Regions from separate parts of the Mesorhizobium calcicola genome, predicted to be linked through region 2. Evidence: predicted binding sites of a transcription regulator. Region 2 holds the regulator's gene; each other region holds the start of a gene.
What was found. The regulator LexA, encoded in region 2, represses DNA repair genes until DNA is damaged. The targets are predictions, from matches to a motif close to TGTTCNNNNTGTGTTCNG.
Positions count from the first base shown of each region.

Region 1 (3,277 bases), on a different contig from region 2:
CAATGACCGGCGTACGCGCCAACTCGTCGAGATCGGCGGAAATGTCGAAACTCTTTTCCGCACCCTTGTGCACGCCGCCGATGCCACCGGTGGCGAACACTTTTATGCCGACCATATGCGCCGCGATCATGGTGGCGGCGACGGTGGTGCCGCCGGTGCGACCTTGCGCGACGGCAAAGCCGAGGTCGGCGCGCGACAGCTTCATGGCATCACCGGTCATCGCCAGCGATTCGCGCTCGCCGTCCGACAGGCCGATCTTGATGCGGCCGCCAACCACGGCGATCGTCGCCGGCACCGCGCCGCCATCGCTGATGATCTTTTCGACATCCGCCGCCATGGCGCCATTGTCGGGGTAGGGCATGCCATGGGTGATGATGGTGCTCTCCAGCGCCACCACCGGTCGGCCCGCGGCCAGGCCCTGTGCCACAGGCGTGTGGATGTCGATGAAGGGGCGGGCGGTCTCTGGGGTCATTTGCGTCTCCAACCCGGAGCAAGGCGCATCCACTTGGACGCGCGAAAAACACTCCGGCACTTATGAATTTGCCGGTCTCATGCCACTTCCTGCGCATCGGGCACAAGAGCCAGCGCTTCAGCGAAGCCCGCCGCGGTGAAATCGGGGACGGCGTCGGCGCTTTCGATGGCCAGCGTCGCCGCGGCGATGCCTTCGCGCAAGGCCGCGCGCAAGGGCATGCCACGCAGCAAGGCAGCGACCGTTGCGCCTGCCAGCGCATCGCCGGCGCCGGTGACATCGGCGATCCTTCTTGGCGTCGGCGGCAGGATCGAGAATGCGCCGGCTTCATCGAAGCCCAGCATGGCAGCGCCGCCCGCCGTCACCACCGCGCTCCCGAGGCCGGCGCGTTTCAGCCCGTCGACGATGTCGTGTTGAGAAGCAGCACCGTCCAGGCCGGCCAGTGCGACCGCCTCGCGGCGGTTCATGAAGACGACAGCCAGATTGCCGAGCACGGGCCTCAGGCGCACGATCTTGGCCGGCGAAATGGCAATGGCGAAGACGGGCTTGCCGGCGGCGAGTGCGACAAGCCGCTCCAGTGCCGCCGTCGGCAGGTTGGCGTCGCAGAAGACGGCATCGGCGGCAGCGACAACCTCCCGCACCTTGGAGCGCCTGACCTGCTTCGGGAATGCCAGGTCATAGAGCGCCATGTCGGCAAAGCCGACGATCAGTTCGCCCTCCCGGTCGATCAGGGCTGTATAGCTCGGCGTCGTGCGATCGAGGAACACGGCGGACAGGTCGGCAATGCCTGCGGCGGCGATGGCTCGTGAAACGGTATCGGCAGCGGCATCGCCGCCGCGCACCGACAGCAGCGATGCGCAGACGCCGCGACGAACCGCACTGCGCAAGGCGTTGAAGACGCCGCCGCCGACATCCTCGCGCATCGTGCCGGGATTGGACGCGGCCGGTACATAGGGACCGGCCACCTGACCACGTCGGTCGATATGGGCGCCACCTATGGCTAGAATTCTTGCGGATTTCAGCATGCCGGCGATATGACCTTTGTTATTCCAGACGCACAAGCGCCAATGCGTGTCACCCAAGAGCGGCCCCGGTTATGGGCGAACGACACGCTTGAAAACAAGGACCTGAAGCGCGGCGCCCGGTTCCGTTCAAACGCAATACGCTTTAGGCTGGGTGGCCGAGTTTTGCACGCAAGGCAGCGATTCGGCAGATCGAAACGAACACGCCGCCTGGCCCAATGCGGGGTGCATTCCTGATCGAATCCCTGGCACAAAAAAAGAACAAATCCGGATATTGATTGCTTATCAAAGAGTTGATCCCTCTTGCAAAACGAGAACAAAAAAGGTACAAATAGGCAGGGATTACGGATTGTCCGGCCTTCATTGACGACCAAGGGGTGATGTATCATGGCTCAGAATTCTTTGCGGCTGGTAGAGGACAAAGCGGTGGACAAATCAAAGGCTCTGGATGCGGCGCTGTCGCAAATCGAGCGGGCTTTCGGCAAGGGCTCGATCATGCGGCTCGGCGCGAACGAGCAGGTCGTCGAGATCGAAACCGTGCCGACCGGTTCGCTTGGCCTTGACATCGCGCTTGGCGTCGGTGGCCTGCCGCGCGGCCGCATCATCGAGATCTACGGGCCGGAAAGCTCGGGCAAGACGACGCTTGCCTTGCACACCGTCGCGGAAGCCCAGAAGAAGGGCGGCATCTGCGCCTTCGTCGATGCCGAGCACGCGCTCGACCCGGTCTATGCCCGCAAGCTTGGCGTCGATCTGGAAAACCTTCTGATCTCGCAGCCCGACACCGGTGAGCAGGCGCTGGAAATCTGCGACACGCTGGTGCGCTCCGGTGCCATCGACGTGCTGGTGGTCGATTCGGTCGCGGCGCTGACGCCACGCGCCGAAATCGAAGGCGAGATGGGCGATTCGCTGCCCGGCCTGCAGGCCCGCCTGATGAGCCAGGCGCTGCGCAAGCTGACCGCGTCGATCTCGCGTTCCAACACCATGGTCATCTTCATCAACCAGATCCGCATGAAGATCGGCGTCATGTTCGGTTCGCCCGAGACCACGACCGGCGGCAATGCGCTGAAATTCTACGCGTCGGTCCGTCTCGACATCCGCCGCATCGGCTCGGTCAAGGACCGCGACGAGGTCGTCGGCAACCAGACCCGCGTCAAGGTGGTCAAGAACAAGCTGGCGCCGCCCTTCAAGGTGGTCGAGTTCGACATCATGTACGGTGAGGGCGTGTCCAAGACCGGCGAACTGGTCGATCTCGGCGTCAAGGCCGGCGTGGTTGAGAAGTCGGGCGCCTGGTTCTCCTACAATTCGCAGCGTCTCGGCCAGGGCCGCGAGAATGCCAAACTGTTCCTGCGCGACAATCCCGACACGGCGCGCGAGATCGAACTGGCGCTCAGGCAGAATGCCGGGCTGATCGCCGAGAAATTCCTCGAGAATGGCGGCTCCGAGAGCGGCGACGACGGTTTCGAGGAGGAATCCGGCGCGATGTAACAGTTTCGTGCGCAAGATGCCGGCCGGAGTTCGGCCATAATCTTGTTCCATTATCTCAAGCTTATGTAATTGAGTTCTGTGTTTTCGCGTTCCGAACCGCCGGCCTTCGAGCCGGCGGTTTGCGTTTTGGCGCCAACTCGGCCGGTTCGAACCGTCGGCAAAGGCCGTGAATTGGACCAATTCCGTGTTTCTGGACAGGGTGAAGCGCGGCGGCTAAAAGGCCAAGTCTATCTTCTAAGACCCAGAGCCCATTTTCCGCCGGTTTGCCGGCGGCTCTCTCGAAAAGGCAGCATTCATGAGT
Region 1 is NZ_JBHUGY010000080.1:34,716-37,992, reverse strand. Features, by position in the region: gene ACFSQT_RS38635 (pseudouridine-5'-phosphate glycosidase) at 1-472, opposite strand, end outside; gene ACFSQT_RS38630 (carbohydrate kinase family protein) at 550-1,494, opposite strand; gene recA (recombinase RecA) at 1,879-2,976, shown strand; gene alaS (alanine--tRNA ligase) at 3,272-3,277, shown strand, end outside.
Region 1: recA (recombinase RecA) is a predicted target of LexA. The motif match lies at 1,738-1,755, and genes of this name have one in related genera.

Region 2 (3,277 bases):
CCGCTCAAGCTGAGCGCGTTGCGCAACAGCTACGGCATTGGCTGGACACCATTGCGCGAAGCGCTGTCGCGGTTGGAGGCCGAACGCCTGGTGACCGCCATCAGCAATCGCGGCTTTGCCGTCGCTCCGGTCTCGCGCACCGAACTTGAAGACCTGTCGCGCGCGAGGGCGGTGGTTGAGCTGCCGCTGCTCCAGGAATCGATCGAGAAGGGCGGCCGTGCATGGGAGGATGCCGTCGTCGCTGCCCATTACCGGCTGTCGCGCTGCAAGACCGCAGTCGACGACCCGTCCGATGAAGTGGTCGACGAATGGGATGAAAAGCACGAGGCTTTCCACGCGGCACTGCTCAGCGCGGCAACGTCCGCCTGGCTGCTGACCTTCCATTCTACGATCGCCGATCAGTTGCGTCGCCATCACCGCTTCCTGGGCCTGGCGCCAACATTGCGGGCGGTTGCCGGCCTGCAGCATGGCTATGAAGAGGCCGTGGCGGCATTGCGCAGGGCCGTCGCGATCGAACACCACACGGCGCTCATGGAGGCGGCGCTGGATCGCAACGTCGAGCGTGCGAAAACCCTGATGACCGCCCACATCGGCTATACGCTGCATGTCTATGTCCACGCCGGCGATGGCACAAACGAGCGCTGACTGCCGGCGATGAACAAGGGCAAGAAATTTGCGATTTCTCCGGCAAAGAAAGTTGGCATTTTGGCTTCGTTTCGTTCACGGCAAACAAACGGCCAGAAAGGTGTAGTGCCGGCCGATCGAGGTCTACCGGCAGGTGATACCAAGCCTCGGTGCAGGGGGTCGGCCACAGGCCATTAACCAAACAATTTCAATGCAGGCAGCTGCGCCACGGTTGCAGTCGGTGGTCTATCGCGGCCCGCTCCCAGGCGCCAAATAATTTCAGCCGCCTTAACAGATTCATTAAACTTTAAACGGTTGCGGAACACAACTGGAACAGATAGTGTTTGTTCTGGGTTTGTTTTTTCGATTCTGGTTTCAGACAATGGGGGTCGCCATGCTGACGCGCAAGCAACACGAACTGCTGATGTTCATCCATGAACGGCTCAAGGAAAGCGGCATTCCGCCGTCCTTCGACGAAATGAAGGAAGCACTCGACCTCGCCTCCAAATCCGGAATCCATAGGCTGATCACGGCGCTGGAGGAGCGCGGCTTCATTCGCCGGCTCCCCAACCGGGCACGCGCGCTGGAAGTGCTGCGGCTGCCCGACTCGATCGCGCCCGGCCTCAACGCGGCTAAAAAGTTTTCACCAAGCGTCATCCAAGGCAGTCTTGGGCAAGGCGGCGTTGGCCGGCAAATCAAGCCGGCGCTTTCGCGGACGCCTTCGGCTGGCAATGACGACGATGTGGTCTCCGCCGTGTCGATCCCGGTCATGGGCCGCATCGCCGCCGGTGTGCCGATCGATGCCATCCAGCACCAGACGCATTCGATCTCGGTGCCGCCGGACATGATTATGGGCGGCGAGCACTACGCCCTGGAGGTCAAGGGCGATTCGATGATCGAGGCCGGCATCTTCGACGGCGATACCGTCATCATCCGCAACGCCGATACGGCCAGCCCCGGCGAGATCATCGTGGCGCTGGTGGATGAAGAGGAAGCGACGCTGAAGCGGTTCCGCCGCAAGGGCGCCTCGATTGCTCTCGAAGCTGCTAACCCAGCCTATGAAACCCGCATTTTCGGACCGGACAGGGTCAAGGTGCAGGGCAAGCTCGTCGGACTGATCAGGCGCTACTGAGCAGGGCTTGCATCCGGCTTTTCGGGTTTGCGGTAGGGCGGCAGCCCCCTCGCCTCGCGCGAAAACTTGCGCTGCGTGTGCCAGGGCCGGTATGGGCTGTCCACAGCGAAGCTGATCGTCGCCGGCGTGGTCGCCGACTGTCGATCGAAGAAGACGGCCGCACTGCCTTTGCGAGCCAGTTGTCGTTTGGTGATGACGAGCACCAGCGGGTTGTGACAGGGGTCATAGGCCGTGGCGTCATTGATGACGATCAGATCGGCAAAGCCGCAGGCTTTCCAGGCATCGTTTCGGTCTTCGACATGCGCGATGATCGCACCGGACGGATGCTTGGCGAGACAAACGCCGGATGTGCAGTAGAAAGGCGCTCCCGGCGGCATTCCGGCGGCATCCGCTATATCGAATTGCCCGTCTCCGTTGCTGAACACCTCCGGCATGACGATGGTTTCGGATGTCAGCGCACGTTTCCAGTTGTCGACTGTGAATTCGTTCGGACGTGCGCGGCTGACCGCGAGTTCGCCGCCCCCGATCGGCAACGCAACCAGCCTGGCGTCCTCCGAGATCAGCACGTCCGGTGTTCGCACATCCGAGACGGTCAGCAGGCCGGCAAGCGCGAATGGAAGGGCTGCGAGCCGCAGCCATGTCGTCGCCATCGTCGCAATGACCAAGGCAATCGCCACAAGCAGGACGGACTGCTGCGAAATCAACCCGACCGCATCGACCGGCGAGCGCTCGGAAATCCATCCGGACATGGCGATCATCGCCGTCAGGCCTTTGCCCATCACGTAGAGAAAGGGGCCATCGGCGCCGAATGGCATCGCCAGCGCGCTGAGGACGGCGAAAGGCATGACAACCAGCGACACGATCGGCATGATGGCCAGATTGGCGAACAGGCTGAGCGGCGACACCCGTTGAAAATGCCAGATGGCAAACAGCGCCGTGGCGCTGCCGGCGATGATCGACGTCATGGCAAGGCCGCCAGCCGCCAGCAGGAATTTTCGCGCGAGAAAGCCGGGCAGCGATCGCCGTAGCGGCGGCGGTCTCGTTTTTCCCGCACGATGATCCGACCAGCCGGCATAGGCGCCGACCAGCGCCGCGGTCGCCGCGAACGACATCTGGAAGCTCGGGCCGACCACCTCATGCGGCGACACCATAATGACGGCGATCGCCGAGATCGCCAGATTGCGCATGGTCAGCGCCGCCCGATCGAACAGCACGGCAATCAGCATCACCGCCAGCATGATGAAGCTGCGCTCGGCGGCAACGACGACGCCAGAGATGATGAGGTAGGCGGCGATCGAGAAAAGTGCCGCGGCGGCAGCATATTTCTTGACCGGACGGCGCGCGGAAAAGTCCGGAAACAGGGCGAAGGCGCCACGCAGCAAGCCCATGATTGTGCCGGCGACCAGCGCCATGTGCAGTCCGGAAATGGAGATGATGTGGTAAATGCCGGTACGCCGCATCGCTTCGTTGACGTCATCGGGAATGCCGGCGCGCACGCCGACGATCAGCGCCGCGGCGATC
Region 2 is NZ_JBHUGY010000066.1:17,261-20,537, reverse strand. Features, by position in the region: gene ACFSQT_RS34135 (GntR family transcriptional regulator) at 1-645, shown strand, start outside; gene ACFSQT_RS34130 (hypothetical protein) at 819-1,007, opposite strand; gene lexA (transcriptional repressor LexA) at 1,019-1,756, shown strand; gene ACFSQT_RS34120 (ComEC/Rec2 family competence protein) at 1,750-3,277, opposite strand, start outside.

Region 3 (3,277 bases), on a different contig from region 2:
AACAGCGCGATATCGGCGCCGTCGTCGATCACCTCGCCGGCAAGGTCGGCCTGCTGCATGTCGAAAGCGGCGGCCGACAGCACCGAGAGCCGCACCAGATCGAAGCCATAACCGGCATCGATATCCTGCTCGAGCGCGGCCAGTCGTTCGTGGAACAAGCGCTGGATCAGCATGGGTTCGCGCATCGGCCGCGAGGTGCCGAGGGCGATGCGGCTGACGGCGCCGTCGACGCGAAACAAAAGCAGCGCCAGCGTCCTGGCGCCCTCGCCGCGGCGCTCGAGATCGGTCTTCAATGCCGTCGCCAGCATGCCGACCAGCCGTTCGATGTCCTCGATCAGGGTGACGGGCTCGGCGAGATGGCGTTCGACCGAAAGCGGCGCGACGGGAAGGCGCGGCGAGACCGCCTCGTCGAGACGGCCAAGCGCCTGGTCGAGGCGCAGCAGCAAGGTGGCGCCGAAGCGGCGGGCGAGCGGCGCGCGCGGCGCCGCCATGACGGCGCCCGCCGTGCGCAGGCCGACGCTTTCCAGGCTGGCGCGGGTCGCCGGTTCGATGCGAAGTGCTGCCAGCGGCAGGGGCGCCAGCAGCGCCTCTTCCTCGCCGCCAGCGACGATGCGGTCGCCGGCAAAGCGTGCCGCCGCCCAGGCCGCGCCCGGCGTCGCGGCAAGCCCGGCGCGGACATCGAAACCCTGATGGAAGAAGCGCGACAGGATATCATCCAGCATGGCGCGCTCGCCGCCGAAAAGATGGGTGCAGCCGGTGACGTCGAGAAACAGGCCGTCCGTTGCGTCCAGCGCCACCAGCGGCGTGTAGCGGTCGCACCAGTCGGCAAGGCCTTCGAGCAGGCGGCGGTCGGCCTCTGGATCGGCCTCGACGATGTCGATCGACGGATGCATGGCGCGCGCATCGGCGATGCCCATGTCGCGCTTCAGGTGCAGCGCCTCAGCCCGCTCGTCGAGGGCCGAGATGCGCTGCGCGTTCCCTTTGCGATGGCTGATCACCAGCGGCAGGTGATCCGACGGCCGGGAACGCCAGGACCGCCCCAGACGCTGCCGCAGGATCCTTTCCACTGCCAGATAGGGAAACCACAGCGACAGGATCCTTTGCTCTTTCCTCGCCCCATCTTTCGTCGAATGCGCGTTCATCGGGGTTCCACTCCAGTGTGAATTGTCCGGGCAGGGCCGTGCGGCTCTTGCCGATGGTGATGGTGAAGGCCGGGCGGCCGATCGAGCCGGCGAGCGGTCCGGCGATGGTGTCGCGGGACACCGCCGGCGCCGGCGCGACAATGAGACGAACCGGCGCCGCCGTCGGTTCGGGCCCGGCGGCCTGCCGCAGCAGGAACAGAGGCCGGCCGGCACTCTGTGCGCGGGCATGCAGCCGGCGCGTCGCGGTCAGGTCGAGCCGCTGCGGGTTGCCACGGATCTCGAGGATGACGGCCGCGAGGGCCGTCATCCGGGCGGCCTCCTCGGCGACCCACAGCGCGTCGACAAGCCTTGGCGCCTCGGAAAACAGCAATTGCCCGGGTTCGATGCCGAACGAGGCATGAAGCCCCCTGGCATAGGGAAAGCCGGCCTCGCGGAAAATCTCCGATGTGCCGATCCACAGCACCGGCAGCCCTTGCGCCTGCTTGAGGATCAGGCTTGTCAGCGACAGGGCGAAGCCGGCGACGGCCCCGGCATCGCGGGTCTCAATGCCATGGATTTCGCTCAAGGCGGCCTTCGGCAGGCCGCCGCTCAGGGCGGCATCGAGGCGTTCGACACCCGTGGGCAGGAACGCATCCGGCAATGCCGCGGCAACGCCGCGCCGGACAATTGTCACATCGGTATTGGCGGTGAGATCGGTGCTGACGCCGGCATCAGGGGTCGCGGCGACCGGCGCCTGCAGGCGCTCGGGCAGCGTTCCCTCGATCTTCGCGATCTGGCGGCGCAGGGCAAAAACAGTCTCCTGCGCCACGGCGGTCATCGCCATGACGGTCAGCTTCCACTCACAATTGTTCCTGTTATGTTCCTATAGATTCCAGAGGGGGGCCGAAGAGTCAAGCGGAGTCATGGGGAATTTATTCGCAATTATATACGTGACAACGGAATGTCGGCCCAAAGTAAATTTGGCGGCTCTCTTTACGTGATCGGCCGAGGTTCGTATCGTCTCTCCACTTATGGGGGGACAGAAAAATGCCAGACGTTTCATTGCGGATCGAGCATCTTGTGCTCGATACCGATAATCCTCGAATTACACATGCAGCCGGGCAGCAAGAAGCGCTGCAAAAGGTAGTTAGAGACCAAAAAACAAAATTGGTCCGATTGGCCGAAAGCATTGTCGAGCATGGCCTTAGTCCCATCGAAAAGATGATGGTCCTTGAGGTGACCGAAAAGCCGAAGCGCTATATTGCGTTAGAAGGAAATCGCAGGGTCGCAGCGCTCAAGCTCCTAGCGAACCCCGCCGCAATGACTGGGCTGGTCATTCCTGCGGCTATGCAGAAGGCAATAGAGCGCCTTGCTTCTGTCTTTGATAAAAGCAAGGTTGAGCCGTTCATTGCCCACGAAACAGCTTCACGGGAAGAAGGCCGCTACTGGATTCAACTTCGCCACAACGGCGAAGATGAAGGGCGCGGCGTGGTGGCATGGAAGCCTATCGTTGCGGCCAGATACCGCGACAAAGAGCCAGCCATACAGGCGCTTGACATGGTTCTAGAGCACGGCGGCTTCACTGAAGATGAGACCGAAGCAATCCGCTCCAAATTCAACCTCACGACCCTGAGGCGCGTGGTCGAGGACAAGACCGCCTTAGGGCATCTCGGTTTAAGCGTCAAAGATGGCGAGCTTCGCACGACCCTCGCGGCGTCTGAGTTGATCAAGCCGCTGAGAAAGGTAGTTCGGGACATAGCAGCTAAGGCTGTCAATTCGCGCACCTTCAACAAGAGCGCGGATATCGTCAAATACGTGCAAGGCTTTGATAAGTCTGACCGCGCCGACACCTCCAAGAAAGTCTCGGAGCGTTCGGTTGAAGGGCTTCAGAAGTCCGAATTTGCGGTGAAGACGGCGAAGCCAGCCGCGCGCCGATCGAAGCTGCCAACGGAACGCCCCAACGTCGTGCCAAAAAGCTGTTCGTTGAACGTGACCGATAATCGCGTCAGCGAGATTTACGAGGAACTTCGAACGCTCAAACTAGCAGATGCGCGGAACGCCATTGCTGTGCTTATGCGTGTGTTCCTTGAACTGTCAGTCGATCATTTCATCGAAACGAACGGCGGCTCTCTCCAACACACAGACGCCAAGAGTGG
Region 3 is NZ_JBHUGY010000020.1:1,350-4,626, reverse strand. Features, by position in the region: gene ACFSQT_RS12110 (DUF6504 family protein) at 1-998, opposite strand, end outside; gene ACFSQT_RS12105 (ImuA family protein) at 940-1,965, opposite strand; gene ACFSQT_RS12100 (hypothetical protein) at 2,169-3,277, shown strand, end outside.
Region 3: ACFSQT_RS12105 (ImuA family protein) is a predicted target of LexA. The motif match lies at 1,989-2,006, and genes of this name have one in related genera.